4 regions of the Streptomyces sp. NPDC002851 genome follow, and region 1 is predicted to be linked to each of the others. Evidence: riboswitches for the same ligand, from Rfam matches in the RefSeq annotation. Region 1 holds a riboswitch; each other region holds the start of a gene.
What was found. A riboswitch is a leader RNA that binds a small molecule or an ion and turns the genes downstream of it on or off. The one in region 1 is predicted to bind cyclic di-AMP.

Region 1 (3,594 bases):
CGAAGACACGGGATTGAGCGTTCGTACGGTAGAAGACCGCGACGTCGCCCGCCTTGGCGTCGCCCGCGTCGGTGAGCCGGTCGATCTCGTCGGCGACGAACTGCGCCTCGTCGTGCTCGGTGTCGGCGACATAGCCGGTGATGGTCGAGCCGTCCCCGGCGTTGGTCCAGAGGTTCTTGGGGCGGCGGCTCTCGTTCCGCTCGATGACCGCGTTGGCGGCGCTCAGGATGGTCTGTGTGGAGCGGTAGTTCTGCTCCAGGAGGATCGTGGTGGCGTCCGGGTAGTCCTCCTCGAACTGGAGGATGTTCCGAATGGTGGCGCCGCGGAACGCGTAGATGGACTGGTCGGCGTCGCCCACGACGCACAGCTCGGCGGGCTCGATGGCCGGGCCGCCGTCGGCCGGGGGCTCGCCGGTGCCGACGAGCTCGCGCACCAGGGCGTACTGGGCGTGGTTGGTGTCCTGGTACTCGTCCACCATCACGTGCCGGAAGCGGCGCCGGTAGTGCTCGGCGACGTCCGGGAACGCCTGGAGGAGGTGGACCGTCGTCATGATCAGGTCGTCGAAGTCGAGGGCGTTGGCCTCGCGCAGGCGCTGCTGGTACATCGCGTACGCCTGGGCGAGGGTCTTCTCAAAGCCGTCGGCGGCCTGGTCGGCGAAGGTCTCCTCGTCGATCAGCTCGTTCTTGAGGTTCGAGACCTTGGCACTGAAGGACTTGGGCGGGAAGCGCTTGGGGTCCAGATCGAGGTCACGGCAGACCAGGGCCATCAGGCGCTTGGAGTCGGCGGCGTCGTAGATCGAGAACGATGAGGTGAAGCCGAGCTTCTTGGACTCGCGGCGCAGGATGCGCACGCACGCGCTGTGGAAGGTCATCACCCACATCGCGTTCGCCCGCGGCCCGACCAGGTCCGCGACGCGCTCCTTCATCTCGCCCGCGGCCTTGTTGGTGAAGGTGATCGCGAGGATTTGCCCGGGATGCACCTTGCGCTCCGCGAGGAGGTGCGCGATGCGGTGGGTGAGCACCCGGGTCTTGCCGGAACCGGCACCGGCCACGATGAGCAGCGGGGAGCCGGAGTGCACGACGGCGGCGCGCTGGTTGTCGTTCAGGCCGTCGAGCAGGGCAGCCGGGTCCACCGCGGGGCGGGCGGCGCCGTCGCGGTAGTAGGCGTCCCGGGCCGCACCGGCCGCGGGCCCGTCGAACCGGCCCTCGAAGAGGTCGTCCGGAATCTCCTCCGGAGCGTGCTCCTCGGGGGGCGGCGGGGGCCCGTCGTCCGAGGGCTTGAGGTCCGCCAGGAAGCTGTCGTCAAAGAGGCTGCTCATCGCCTACCGAGTCTAGGCGGCCCCACTGACAGCCGACCCCGGGTTCGCGAAGAGCGGCTCGGTCACCGGACCTGCGCGCCGTGTTCGGGCAGGCACACAGGGCCACTGTCCGGCCGTCGTTCGGCCACCGCTCCGCCAAGGTCACGCCAAAGTCACGGAAATGTATCGGGCATATCGAACACCAACCTTCACAGCAACCACACGAGTTGCTTATCGTGCTCCACGGGCTGCCCGTCCCCACCTCCGGCGAACCACGCCGGTCCGGGTGGCCTCCGCCGAGTCCGGGGCGTGACAGACAAACCGGAGCCGGGGACCCACTTCCACACCGGGGTGAATCGGTCCCGTACCCAACTACGTAAGTAGTTGGTAACTGCGCAGCAGTTGGTACGGAACCGTAGGGCAGCCTTCCGAACCACCCGCCCGAACCCGACAGCTAACCCGGTAGGCGGTCTACGGAAGGAGCGCCTCCCTTGGCGTCGCACCGCAAGCCGCGCAGCAGGTCCGGTCTCATACGAACGTCGCAGGCCGTCGGCATGACCACGGCCGCCCTGACCTCCGTGGCCCTCCTGTCGCAGAGCGCAAACGCCGCCCCCAAGGCTCCCGGAAAGCCGAAGCCGTCCCTCGAAGAGGTCCAGAAGAAGGTCGACGACCTCTACCGCCAGGCCGGCGTCGCCACCCAGAAGTACAACGCGGCCAAGGAACGTACGGAGAAGCAGCGCGGCCGCGTCGACAAGCTGCTCGACGAGGTGGCCGAGCGCACCGAGAAGCTCAACGAGGCGCGGCGCGCGCTCGGTTCGATCGCCGCCGCCCAGTACCGCAACGGCAGCACGTCGGAGACCGCCAACCTGCTGCTCGCGGACGACCCGCAGGAACTCTTCGACCAGCGCCAGCTGATGAGCCGGCTCGGCAGCCAGCAGAAGAGGGCCGTCGACGACTTCAGGGCCCAGCAGGCCAAGGCCACCGAAAAGCGCGGCGAGGCGAGCAAGAGCCTGGAGTCGCTCACCGAGTCACAATCGTCGCTGCGCCGGACCAAACGGGACGTACAGGCCAAACTCACCGAGGCGCGCGAGCTGCTCTCGAAGCTGACCGCCGAGGAGAAGGCGCGGCTCGCGGCGATCGAGCGCAAGAAGAAGGCGGAGGCCAAGCGGAAGGCCGAGGAGCTGGCCCGCAAGCAGGCCGCCGAGGAGGAGCGCCGACGCGAGGCCGAGGAGAAGGCGCGGCAGGAGCAGGAGGACCAGAACTCCGGGTCCGACGGCTCGACCGGCGGCACGTCCTCGTACGCCGCCATGGCCAACAAGGTGATCAACTTCGCGGAGGGCCAGATCGGCAAGCCGTACGTCTGGGGCGCCACCGGCCCCGACTCGTACGACTGCTCCGGCCTGACCCAGGACGCCTGGGCGTCCGCCGGGATCTCGCTGCCGCGCACCACCTGGGACCAGGTCGAGGTGGGCACCAAGGTGAAGACCGCCGACGCCAAGCCGGGTGACCTGGTCTTCTTCTACGACGACATCAGCCACGTCGGCATCTACATCGGCGGCGGCAAGATGATCCACGCCCCGAAGCCCGGGACGAACGTGCGGACCGAGTCCATCTACTACATGCCGATCCACAGCGTGGTACGCCCGGCGTAGCCCGCGGTCGCGCACATGACTGAGGCCCCGGCCGTGATCGGCTGGGGCCTTTTGTCGTGATCGGCTGGGGCCTCTGTCATACGCCCGGCCGACCCTCAGGTCAGCCAGAGGGTCGGGCCCTCAGGTCCAGAGCGTCGCGATGAAGATGTTCGCGGTGGTCAGCGCACCCACGGCGGCGAACACGCCCTTGTCCACCCGCTCTTCGTCCCGCTTCACATAGACGAGGGCGAGGATCACGATCAACACGGCGAGCTTGACGCCGATCTTGATGTTGTTGACGGACTCCCCGTCCGCCTGGTTCAGGCCGACCAGAGCCACGCCGGTGACCAGCATCGTCAGCGCGCCGTGCAGCATCGCCGGATTGAACCGCGCGGCCCCCTCGCCCATGGCCTTCATCTGGGTGAGAAAGCCGCCCAGAAGCGAGGCGATGCCGATGATGTGCAGCGCGACGAACACGTTGATGAGTACGTCCATGAGCCCGGAGCCTAGCCGGGTCGGCCGTACCACCGCTCCGTAACCAGGTAGGCCACAACCGCCACATCGGTCACAGGCGTACGTATCTACGGCGCCACTGCCCCTCCATTCGGTCACATGCGGTCACCGTCCAAACCCCTCCCGCCAGTTGCGCACATTCCGTCACCGGAC
Region 2 (3,594 bases), on a different contig from region 1:
TCCACGCCCTTGCCCTGGTAACGGTTGGGGTCACCGTCACGGAGTTCGATGGCCTCGAAGGCGCCGGTGGAGGCGCCGGACGGAACGGCAGCACGACCCGTGCTGCCGTCGTCGAGGCCGACCTCGACCTCGACCGTGGGGTTGCCTCGGGAGTCCAGGATTTCCCGGGCTACGACGACGTCGATGGACGGCACGAGCATCTCCTTCTGGAATGTGACGCATAGCTGTGCTTGCACGAGGGCCGCGCCATTGCGACCGACCTTGCTTTGCCTTGCGTCTCACGAGCCTAACCGCCCGCGGGCCTTCAGCCAGCCGACCGCCCGTCCGCTGGGACGAAAAGAGGCCGGAAGGCCGCCTTACCGGGGCAAAGCGCCCCGATTTCTACCGGACGGTAATCGGCACGGCAGTCGGAACGGCAGTCAGCACCGCAGTCGGCACCGCAGTCGGAACGGTCATCGCGGAGCGGACGGTTCCGGCTCGCGGGACGTACGGCATGACCCCGCCCCGGCGCGTACGGGGGAACGCGCGCCGGGGCGGGGAGCGTGGGGGGATGGTGCGGGCTCGGCGCCCGCGGGCCGTGCTGCCGCGGGCGTTACTTCAGGTGCAGCTGCTGGCCCGGGTAGATGAGGTCGGCGTCGTCGATGACGTCCTTGTTCAGCTCGAAGAGCTTCTTCCAGCCACCCTTGACGTCGTGCTTCTCGGCGATCTTGGAGAGGGTGTCTCCGGACTTCACCTTGTACTCGCCGTCGCCCTTCTTGACCTTCTTGCCGGTCGGGGTCTCGACGGTCTTCTTCGCGGGCTCCGGGCGCTCCTGCGCGCGGGACGCGGGCTGCTCGGCCTTGCGCTCCGGCTGCGGGGCGGCCTGCTCGGCCGGGGCGCTCTGCTCGGCGGGGGCGCTCTGCTGCGAACCGCCGCCGTCGTACGCGGCGTTGGAGAGGCCCGTGCCGCAGTTCGGCCAGGCGCCCTTGCCCTGACCGGCCAGGACCTTCTCGGCGATCTGGATCTGCTGGTCCTTCGAGGCCTGGTCGGCGGTGGCCGCGAACTCCGTGCCGCCGTACCCGGACCAGGTGGAGGCCGAGAACTGGAGGCCGCCGTAGTAGCCGTTGCCGGTGTTGATCGACCAGTTGCCGCCGGACTCGCACTGCGCCACGGCGTCCCACTCGGAGGTGGTGGCGGCGGAGGCGGAACCCGCGGTCACGAGCGGCGCGGCGACCGCGGCACCGGCGACACCGGCGACGGCTATCGCGCGGGTGGCCTTGTCGGCCTTGGTCATACGACGGTGCTTGCCCTTGCCGGAAAACAGCATGGAGTTATCCCCTCACCGACGCCTGCGAGGTGAGCTGTCGGGTTCGGGCCAAGTGAGTTGCCCGGTCACGTTCCTTGAGCGCGACTACACCCCAAGCCGTCCCCGCGGCCGCTGATTGCTCAACGGCCGGGCCCGGCACAAACCTTGGGTCCCCCGCTCCTGCCTACGGCGCTTTACGCGACGACTGTTCCCAGTGGCCGCCGGCAGGATTCGGCGTGACGGCCATCGGGGCCCGCCAGTGGCGAGCGGTCACGACCGTAAACATGCGATCCCTTGAAATACCAAGCCGATCACGATCGATGAGACTCATCTCTCACGAGTCGCCCAGGAGTGATCAAGGTCTTTTATAACGGACATTCAGCCCGAAGCGGAGGGTTCGCCCGGCCTTCGGCAAGAGCGGCAACTGCCGCTACTTTCCGCCCAGATCGAGGACCTGACCGGGCACGATGAGGTCCGGGTCGTCGCCGACGACCTCTTCGTTCGCGCCGTACAGCGCGGCCCAACCCCCGTCCACGTCCCGGCTCTCGGCGATGGACCAGAGGCTGTCCCCGGCGCGCACCGTGTAGTTGCCGCCGTCGCGCCCGGAACCACCGCGGTCGGCGTGCCGCCCGGAGCCGCCGTCGCGGTCACTGTCGGGGGTCTCGGGGGCGGGATCGCCACGGTGGCGGCCGGAGCCTTCGGAGGGCTCGGACGGCTCGGTCGACCCAGACGGCTCGGTCGGCTCGGAGGGCGAAGGCTCGGGGCTCGCTTCGGAGTTGTCGCCTTCGCCACCGTTGTCAGTATTGTCGGGATTCTCCGCATCGTCCTGCTTCGGCGTGGCATCGCCCGACGGTGTCGCCGTCGCATCGTCCGACGGCGTGGCCGACGGGTCGTCAGGAGTCCCGGCCGGATCCGTCGGCTCGGTCGGCTCCGACGGCAGCAGCGTCTCGATCGGGTTCGGCTCGCCCTCGTCGATCCCCGAGACCGGGGCGCAGGTGGGCCAGGCGTCCGGCCCCAGCTCGTCGAGGATCTTCTCGGCCACGGCTATCTGCTGGCTCCGGCTGGCCAGGTCGGGGCGCGGCGCGTAGTCGAGGCCGCCGTGCTGCTCCCAGGTCGCCTGGGTCAACTGGAGGCCGCCGTAGTAGCCGTTGTCCATGTTGGCGCTCCACACGCCGCCGCTCTCGCACTCGGCGAGCCGGTCCCAGACGGCACCCTCGACGGCGTGCGCGCTCGTGGCGCCGAGCAGCGGGATGGCGAGGGCCGAACCTGTCACCCCGGCCGCGACGACGAGGGCCGGGGCCTGACGGGGGCGACGATGGCGGCCATTCCCGGAGAGCATGCGGTTGCCTTTCGCGTGACTGCTGGTGCGGGTCGAGCGGAAGTGAACCTAGCCACAGTCGAACGCCAGTCACAACCCGATACAGCGGAGATCACGTGAAAGTCACAGTACTGATGGCCCGTCAGGAACGGGGCGTAGCGGAACCCGGCATTACTGGGGCGTGAACTCCACGGGCAGCGTGCGCAGTCCGCGCATGATGAGCCCGCCGCGCCACCGCAAATCGCCCGGATCGACCCCGAGCCGCAGGTCAGGAAGGCGCCGCAACAGAGTCGCGAGCGCCGTCCGGCCCTCCAGGCGGGCGAGCGGCGCACCCAGGCAGTAGTGGATGCCGTGGCCGTAGCCGAGGTGGGGATTGTCACGTCGGGACAGGTCGAGCGTGTCCGGCCCGTCGAAGCGGTCCGGGTCCCGGTCGGCGGCCGCGAGCACCACGAGCACCGGGTCGCCGGGCGCGATGTCCTGCCCGCCGATACGGAGCGCCTCGGTGGCGAACCGCCAGGTGGCCAACTCCACCGGCCCGTCGTACCGGAGCAGTTCCTCCACACCGGTCTCCAGAAGCCCGGTCTCCCCTTCGGCGAGCGACCGCTGAAGCCGCGCGCGCTCGTCCGGGTGACGCAGGAGCTGGTAGGTCCCGTTCCCGATCAGATTGACCGTCGTCTCGAAACCGGCGAAGAGAAGAATGAACGCCATCGCGGCGGCTTCGTTCTCGGTGAGGTGCTCGCCATGGTCGCTGGCCTTGATCAGGCCGGAGATCAAGTCGGCCGGGTCTTCATCGGGGTCGGTGCGCTTGCGGTGGATGAGTTCCGCGAGATAGCCGCGCATCTTCTTCACCGAGCGGGCGACCCCGCCGCGCGGGCCGCCACCGTGCCGGATCATCATCCCGGCCCAGTCACGGAAGTCGTCCTGGTCCTCGCGCGGTACGCCGAGCAGATCGCAGATGGCGTAGATGGGCAGCGGGAAGGCGAACTCGTGG
Region 3 (3,594 bases), on a different contig from region 1:
AAGCTGATCCCGCCGCTGATCATCGGGGAACCGGAGGTGGACCGCTTCGTGACCGCCTTCACCGCCGTGATGGACGAGGCGCACGGCGGCGGCTCGCTGATGTGGGACTTCGGCAAGACGCTGGTGAAGCAGGCGGTCGCGCAGCGGTAGCGGACGGCGGCGCAGCCAGCGTGTCTTACGGATCACGGCCCGTGCCGTCGGCTCGGTTGCCGGCTGTGTCGATATGCGGCTAACGCCGCGTGAGGGGGCTGCGCCCCCAGCGCCCCCCTTCGCCCCTGAACGGGGCTCGTCCTCAAACGCCGGACGGGCTGAGTTGATGCCCCACCCGCAGGACACCGTCGGACGAAGATCCGTAAGGACCTACCGCCAGGCGGGCGCCCCCGGCCGGGGCATGCAGGCCCTGCGGGTCAAGGGGCGGCTGTGGCTGCGCCTCGGGGACGCGGAACACGTGCCCCGCCCGCAGTCCACCGCACCACCCTCAACCGAGGCGCTTCGCGCCACCCCCTGGTCCAGCGCGACAAGGGAGCGGGGTCTGGGGGGCGCAGCCCCCAGGAGCGGTCAGCCGGCCGACGGTGCGGATACGTGATCCGGAAGATCAGTCGAGCAGGTTCGCGCGGAGCCGCTCGCGTAGCTCGGGCGTGAGGCCGAGGCCCTCGGCGAGATACCGCTCGACGCTGCCCCAGTTCTCCTCGATCGCGCCGAAGCCCGCCCTCAGGTACTCGGCGCGGGCGTCGAACATCGGCCGGAGCAGCTCCGCGGCCTCCTCGGGCATGGCCTCATTGGGGTTGCCGCGGTGCATCTTGTAGCGGCGGTGGGCCGCGTTGGACTCCAGGTAGTCGGCCTCGATGGCGTCGCGCTCCACGCCGACCGCGAGCAGGGTCACGGCGATCGACAGACCGGCCCGGTCCTTACCGGCCGCGCAGTGCATCAGGGCCGGGACGCTGTCCTCGGCGAGCGCGCGCAGGACCTGGCTGTGCTCGGTGGTGCGGTGGGTGATGATCGCGCGGTACGAGGCGGTCATCCGTCCGGCCGCCTTGCCGTCGGCGAGCGCAACGCGCAACTCGGACATATTGCCGTCGCGGACCATCTTCCAGAACTCGGCGCCGTCGGCCGGGTCGGAGAGCGGCAGGTTCACATTGCGTACGCCGGGGAGTTCGACGTCCGGCCCTTCGAGCTTCTGGTCGGCGGAGTTACGGAAGTCGAAGATGGTGTGCAGGCCGAGCGAGGTGAGGAACGCCGCGTCCTCGGCGGTGGCGTGTGCCAGATGGCCGCTGCGGAAGAGCCGACCCACCCGTACCCGACGGCCGTCCACGGTCGGCAGTCCGCCCACGTCACGGAAGTTGCGCACCCCGGTCAGCTCGGGCTCTGTCGACGGGACCTGCTGCGTCACGGGGGCTCCTCCCGGTCGTTCGCCGACGGCGTTCGTCGGCTGGGGTGCGCGGTCGCGCCCGCGAAGGGCGCGCGCCCTTGACCATACGACATGGATTCCTACGGTAATCCACGGCTGTGCGGCGTGAGATGGGCCGCCGGATGCCCGCACGGCCATCCGGGCTTACGCCCGCTTGTGTCGCACTGTGAGCTGTATGCCCGATTCGAATGCTTCGTCTCGTCTATGCGGATTAGCAGTATTAGCGCCAACTGGCCCTGGAATAAGGGGCTGTGGCCCTGTCGCGTGAGCAGGGTCATAAAGGTGACGGTGCGTGGCGATCTTCGCGGGCGGAATTCCCCGGGTATGGCGTTGGTAAAGCGCATTTCTCCACGGAGTGTGACCGCAATTCCGGGAAAGGATCACCGGCGTTCTGCGGCGGGGGAATTGATTGCTTGTGGCCGCGCTCATTGCTCGATTACGGTCGCCGACGTCCGGGCGGACGCCCAATCCTGCCGCCGTCCGGATTTCCCCACACCCACCCGTGCACGGCAGGAGCGGGGGACCCATCGGTAAGACGCCGTTTCCGGTCCGCCCGGAGCGGCTTGGGGTGAAGTCGCGTGGTTCCGACTACGCGGCCGGGCAACTCCAGCCCGAACCCGACAGCTCACCTCGCAGGCGCCGGAGAGGAATTCGTCATGCCCGCGAAGGGTAAGCACCGCCGTCCCAAGTCCCTGCGGATAGGCCGCGGTTTCGCCGCCGCGGGTACGGGTGGCGCAGCGCTCGCGCTGCCGCTGTTCGGCGCCACCGCGCACGCCGCCGCCCCGGCCGCGGCCCCCGCCGCGCCGTCCGCCGTCCAGTCCGCCCCCGCCGCCGCGCAGAAGGCCCCCGCCAAGTACACCGTGGTGGCCGGGGACTACCTTGCCAAGATCGCCGACGAGAAGAACGTCGAAGGCGGTTGGAAGCAGCTCTACAAGGAGAACCGCAAGGTCGTCGGCGACGACCCGGCGCTGATTCATCCCGGCATGAAGCTGACGCTCGACGCGCCCGCGAAGGCCGACGCCAGGCCCGAGAGCAAGCCCAAGCCCGAGAGCAAGCCCAAGCCCGAGAGCAAGCCCAAGGCCAAGACCTCCGCCGAGGCCGAGCCCGAGGCCGACGCCAAGTCCGGTGCCAACGAGGCCTCTCCGGCCGCCGCCGCGCCCGCCGCCGGTGGCTTCTCCGCCCCCGTCGAGGGCCCGATCTCCACCGCGTACCGCACCGCGGGCGCCATGTGGTCCAGCGGCTACCACACCGGTACGGACTTCGTCGTCCCGACCGGCACGCCCATCAAGTCCATCGGCGACGGCACCGTCGTCTCCGCCGGGTGGAGCGGCTCGTACGGCAACGAGGTCGTCGTCCAGCACGCCGACGGGCACTACTCGCAGTACGCCCACATGACGTCCCTGGACGTCTCCAGCGGACAGACCGTCAGCGGCGGCCAGCAGATCGGTCTCTCCGGTTCCACCGGCAACTCCACCGGTCCGCACCTGCACTTCGAGGTCCGCACCGGCCCGGGCTACGGCTCCGACGTCGACCCGGTGGCCTACCTGCGGTCGCACGGCGTCGCGCTCTGACGCTCCTTCGGCGGGCGGACGCGCTCTTTCTGCGGGCGGACGGAACCGGAACTCCGGTGCCGTCCGCCCGTTTTGCGCTATTCCCGCTTGGGGGAGTCTTTACCGGTGGCCTATCTCACCCGTAGTCAACCCCCTGGGACCGCTTATTACGGTGGCGTAGGTCACGTACGAAGGTGAAGGATGTCCCGACGTGGCAGACGATTCGACTCCTTTCATCCGCAGTGACTCCACCGGGCCGGGCCAGTTCGTGTCGTACGCGGCGATCGGCGACAGCTTCACCGAGGGGGTCGGCGACCCCGGCCCCGACGGTGCCTTCGTCGGCTGGGCGGACCGCCTCGCCGTACTGCTCGCCGACCGGCACCCCGAGCACACCTTCCAGTACGCCAACCTCGCCGTGCGCGGCAAGCTGCTCGACCAGATCGTGGCCGACCAGGTCCCGCAGGCCCGGCGGCTCGCCCCCGACCTGGTGAGCCTCTGCGCCGGCGGTAACGACATCATCCGGCCCGGCTCCGACCCCGACGACGTCGCGGAGCGGTTCGAGCGGGCCGTCGCCGACCTCGCGGAGGCGGCCGGGACCGTCCTGATCGCCACCGGCTTCGACACCCGCGGCGTGCC
Region 4 (3,594 bases), on a different contig from region 1:
TCCGCGTCTCGCTCGAAGTTCCGGTCTCCCGGCTGCAGAAGGCGCTCGGGCTGCTCGCCGACGCGCTGCGTGCCCCCGCGTTCGCGGAGAGCGAGATCGAGCGTCTGGTCCGCAACCGGCTCGACGAGATTCCGCACGAGCTGGCCAACCCCGGGCGGCGCGCGGCCAAGGAGCTCTCCAAGGAGCTGTTCCCGGCGAGTTCGCGGATGTCGCGGCCGCGCCAGGGCACCGAGGAGACCGTCGCGGCCATCGACGCGGCCGCCGTGCGGGCGTTCTACGAGGCCCACGTACGGCCCGCCACGGCCACCGCCGTCGTCGTCGGCGACCTCTCCGGCACCGACCTGGACGCGGTGCTCGCGGACACCCTCGGTGCCTGGTCGGGCGACACCGTGCCGCCCCGGCCGGTCCCGCCGGTGACCGCCGACGACACCGGCCGCGTCGTCATCGTCGACCGCCCCGGCGCCGTCCAGACCCAGCTGCTCATCGGCCGCATCGGTCCCGACCGGCACGACCGCGTGTGGCCCGCCCAGGTGCTCGGCACGTACTGCCTCGGCGGCACCCTGACGTCCCGTCTGGACCGCGTGCTCCGCGAGGAAAAGGGCTACACCTACGGTGTGCGCGCGTTCGCCCAGGTGCTGCGCTCCGCGGCACCCTCTTCCCCCGGAGGGGCATCCGGCGCCGCCATGCTCGCCATCAGTGGCTCGGTGGACACCCCGCACACCGGCCCGGCCCTGGACGACCTGTGGCAGGTGCTCCGTACCCTCGCGGCCGAGGGCCTCACGGACGACGAGCGCGAGACGGCCGAGCACAACCTGGTGGGCGTGGCCCCGCTGCGGTACGAGACCGCGGCCGCCGTCGCCGGGACGCTCGCCGACCAGGTCGAGCAGCAGCTGCCCGACGACTTCCAGGGCCAGCTCTACCGGCGCCTCGCCGAGACGGGCACCGTGGAGGCCACCGCGGCCGTCGTGAGCGCCTTCCCGGTCGACCGGCTCGTCACCGTCCTGGTCGGGGACGCCGCGGAGATCGCCGAGCCGGTGAAGGAACTCGGCATCGGTGAAGTGACCGTGGTTACCGGCTAGTCGGGCCCGCTCGGGCGTACGACGCGAGCCCGGATCGACCGACGACAGGACCCCGGTGGTGTCACGCCACCGGGGTCCAGTCGTCCCTGTATGTCGGTTTTCATCGCCTTCGCCCCTAATCCTCAAGCGGGTTGAGGGTCCGACCTGTGGTGTGCGCTACAAAAGCCCGTCTCCGTTTGTCGATTGAAAGATGTCCCGTTTAGCGTCGGTCCGGCTGTTCGTAAGGAATGCGTCGCGCCCGCGGCCCAGGACAGCCATCGCCGAGTCCCCGTACGGCGCGAGCCAGGGGAGCCGGGGACCCACACGCAGTCCCTGGGGTGAATCGGAGACCCCGCCCGACGGGGTGTCCGTAGGAGACCTTCCTGCTCCGAACCCGTCAGCTAACCCGGTAGGCGAGAAGGAAGGAAAGGACACCTCAACTTCATGGCCTTCGCCCGTGCCACCGGGAAGCACCGCCGTCCGAGCAGGCTGACCCGAAGGAGCGCGAACCTCGCCGGCGTCGCCGCCCTCACCACCACTGGCGTCATCGGCACTCTCGCCTCACCCGCGCTCGCCGCGGACACCAGGGCAGAGGGCAGCGGCCTCAACCAGGCCCTCACCATCGAGGACTCCATAGCCGACCACATCGGCGCCCAGGCCAGCGCGCAGCAGCAGGCCGCCGAGCGGGCCGCCGCCGCGAAGAAGGCCGAGGAGGAGGCCGCCGAGGAAGCCGAGCGCAGGGCCGCCGAGGCCGAGCGCAAGGCCGAGGCCGAGGCGAAGAAGGCCCGCGAGGCCAAGGAGCGCGCCGCCCGCGAGGCCGAGCGCAAGCGCCTCAACTCCTACGTCTCGCCGATACCCGGCAGCGCCATCTCCACCGGCTACAAGACCGGCGGCGCCGTCTGGTCCTCCGGCAGCCACTCCGGCATCGACTTCCATGCCGACTCCGGCACCCAGGTCGGCGCGGTCGGCTCCGGCACCGTCGTCGAGGCGGGCTGGGGCGGCTCCTACGGCAACAACGTCGTGATCAAGATGAACGACGGCACGTACACGCAGTACGGCCACCTCTCATCCATCAGCGTCACGGTGGGACAGCAGGTCACTCCGGGCCAGCAGATCGGGCTCTCCGGCGCCACCGGCAACGTGACCGGGCCGCACCTGCACTTCGAGGCCCGTACGTCCCCGGACTACGGCTCGGACATCGACCCCGTCGCGTACCTCCGCGGACACGGCGTGAACGTCTGACACCCCCGCTGACACCCCCGTACCACTCCGAAGGCCCCGGCACCCGCCGGGGCCTTCGGCGTATGCGCTCCGGTCGGCCCGTATGTGCACCGGTCAATTCCGGCCAAAAGATTTCCATGGATTCCGGTCGGCCATCGGAAAACCCCGTGTGCTGCAATAGAGTCACTGCACGAGCGCTGCGCGAGTGAGCGTCAATCGGCCGCGTTTCACGGGGATGCGGTGCATATTTCAAGAGGTGGAGGTCCGGCCATGCGCATTCCGGCGCACTCGGTATGCACGGCAATCCGGGACGACATCGTTTCCGGTGTCCATGAGCGCGGCAGCCGGCTCACCGAGGAGGTCCTCGCCCGCCGCTACGGCGTCTCCCGCGTCCCCGTACGCGAGGCGCTGCGCACCCTGGAGGCCGAGGGCTTCGTGATCACCCGCAGGCACGCGGGCGCGTGTGTGGCCGAGCCCACCGCGCAGGAGGCCGCCGACCTCCTGGAGATCCGGCTCCTGGTCGAACCCCTGGGCGCGGCGCGCGCCGCCCAGCGCCGCAGCGAGGCCCACCTCAAGGTCCTGCGCGGCCTGGTCCGCCTCGGCCAGGAGCGGGCCCGCCGCGGCCACGGTGAGGACCTGCGCTCCCTGGGCGGCTGGTTCCACGAGACGCTCGCCCAGGCCACCGGCAGCCCGGGCCTCACCGCGCTGCTCACCCAGCTCCGCCACAAGATCAGTTGGATGTACGCGGTCGAGCTGCCGTCCCGCCCCACGGAGGACTGGGCCGAGCACGGCGCGATCGTGGACGCCGTGGCGCGCGGCGACGCCGAGCGCGCCCGGGCGCTCACCGCCCTGCACACCGAGCGGGCCGCGACCGCACACCGGCTGCGCTTCCCCGGCGACGGGGCCCGGCCCACCAACCGCTCGATCGCGGTGAGGACTTCGCAACATTCCGTAAACCTGGCGAGCGGCCGCAATTAACAGGCGCCGTATACAAAGACAGTCGTCCGGTGGTGACGGCGGATTAATTCGCGCTGCCTTGCGCCGCCTTTTCGGGATGCGTGGGCGCGCATTTCAAGCACCGTTCGCGGCGCTATTTTTCAGCCTTCTTCTCCGCCCTTTCCCTGCCCCTTCCCCGCCCCTTCCTCGCCTCTCCCTCACCTCTTTCCCGGTCTCTTTTCCGGTGCCCGGAAACGCCGAAAGCCCGCCACCCTCGACGGGTGACGGGCTCTTGGCGCAGAACGTGCCTGTGCGGCAGGGCTCAGACGGTCTCGGGGAGCTCCTCGAGGCCCTCGGAGACCAGCTTCGCCAGACGGTC

Region 2: linked by a shared signal. The riboswitch ahead of ACWD10_RS03505 (transglycosylase family protein) and the one ahead of ACWD10_RS00710 (NlpC/P60 family protein) in region 1 are both predicted to bind cyclic di-AMP.
Region 3: linked by a shared signal. The riboswitch ahead of ACWD10_RS36615 (M23 family metallopeptidase) and the one ahead of ACWD10_RS00710 (NlpC/P60 family protein) in region 1 are both predicted to bind cyclic di-AMP.
Region 4: linked by a shared signal. The riboswitch ahead of ACWD10_RS09070 (M23 family metallopeptidase) and the one ahead of ACWD10_RS00710 (NlpC/P60 family protein) in region 1 are both predicted to bind cyclic di-AMP.

Annotation. Positions count from the first base shown of each region.
Region 1 is NZ_JBSFUT010000001.1:140,617-144,210, reverse strand. It holds gene pcrA (DNA helicase PcrA) at 1-1,318, opposite strand, end outside; cyclic di-AMP (ydaO/yuaA leader) riboswitch at 1,582-1,782, shown strand; gene ACWD10_RS00710 (NlpC/P60 family protein) at 1,789-2,949, shown strand; gene ACWD10_RS00705 (hypothetical protein) at 3,070-3,423, opposite strand.
Region 2 is NZ_JBSFUT010000002.1:356,840-360,433, reverse strand. It holds gene eno (phosphopyruvate hydratase) at 1-194, opposite strand, end outside; gene ACWD10_RS03505 (transglycosylase family protein) at 593-1,306, opposite strand; cyclic di-AMP (ydaO/yuaA leader) riboswitch at 1,311-1,487, opposite strand; gene ACWD10_RS03500 (transglycosylase family protein) at 1,716-2,624, opposite strand; gene ACWD10_RS03495 (cytochrome P450 family protein) at 2,775-3,594, opposite strand, start outside.
Region 3 is NZ_JBSFUT010000061.1:18,180-21,773, reverse strand. It holds gene ACWD10_RS36625 (aspartate aminotransferase family protein) at 1-150, shown strand, start outside; gene ACWD10_RS36620 (tyrosine-protein phosphatase) at 596-1,390, opposite strand; cyclic di-AMP (ydaO/yuaA leader) riboswitch at 1,892-2,060, shown strand; gene ACWD10_RS36615 (M23 family metallopeptidase) at 2,065-2,979, shown strand; gene ACWD10_RS36610 (SGNH/GDSL hydrolase family protein) at 3,170-3,594, shown strand, end outside.
Region 4 is NZ_JBSFUT010000006.1:136,168-139,761, forward strand. It holds gene ACWD10_RS09065 (M16 family metallopeptidase) at 1-1,079, shown strand, start outside; cyclic di-AMP (ydaO/yuaA leader) riboswitch at 1,328-1,488, shown strand; gene ACWD10_RS09070 (M23 family metallopeptidase) at 1,503-2,300, shown strand; gene ACWD10_RS09075 (GntR family transcriptional regulator) at 2,550-3,257, shown strand; gene ACWD10_RS09080 (HPr family phosphocarrier protein) at 3,538-3,594, opposite strand, start outside.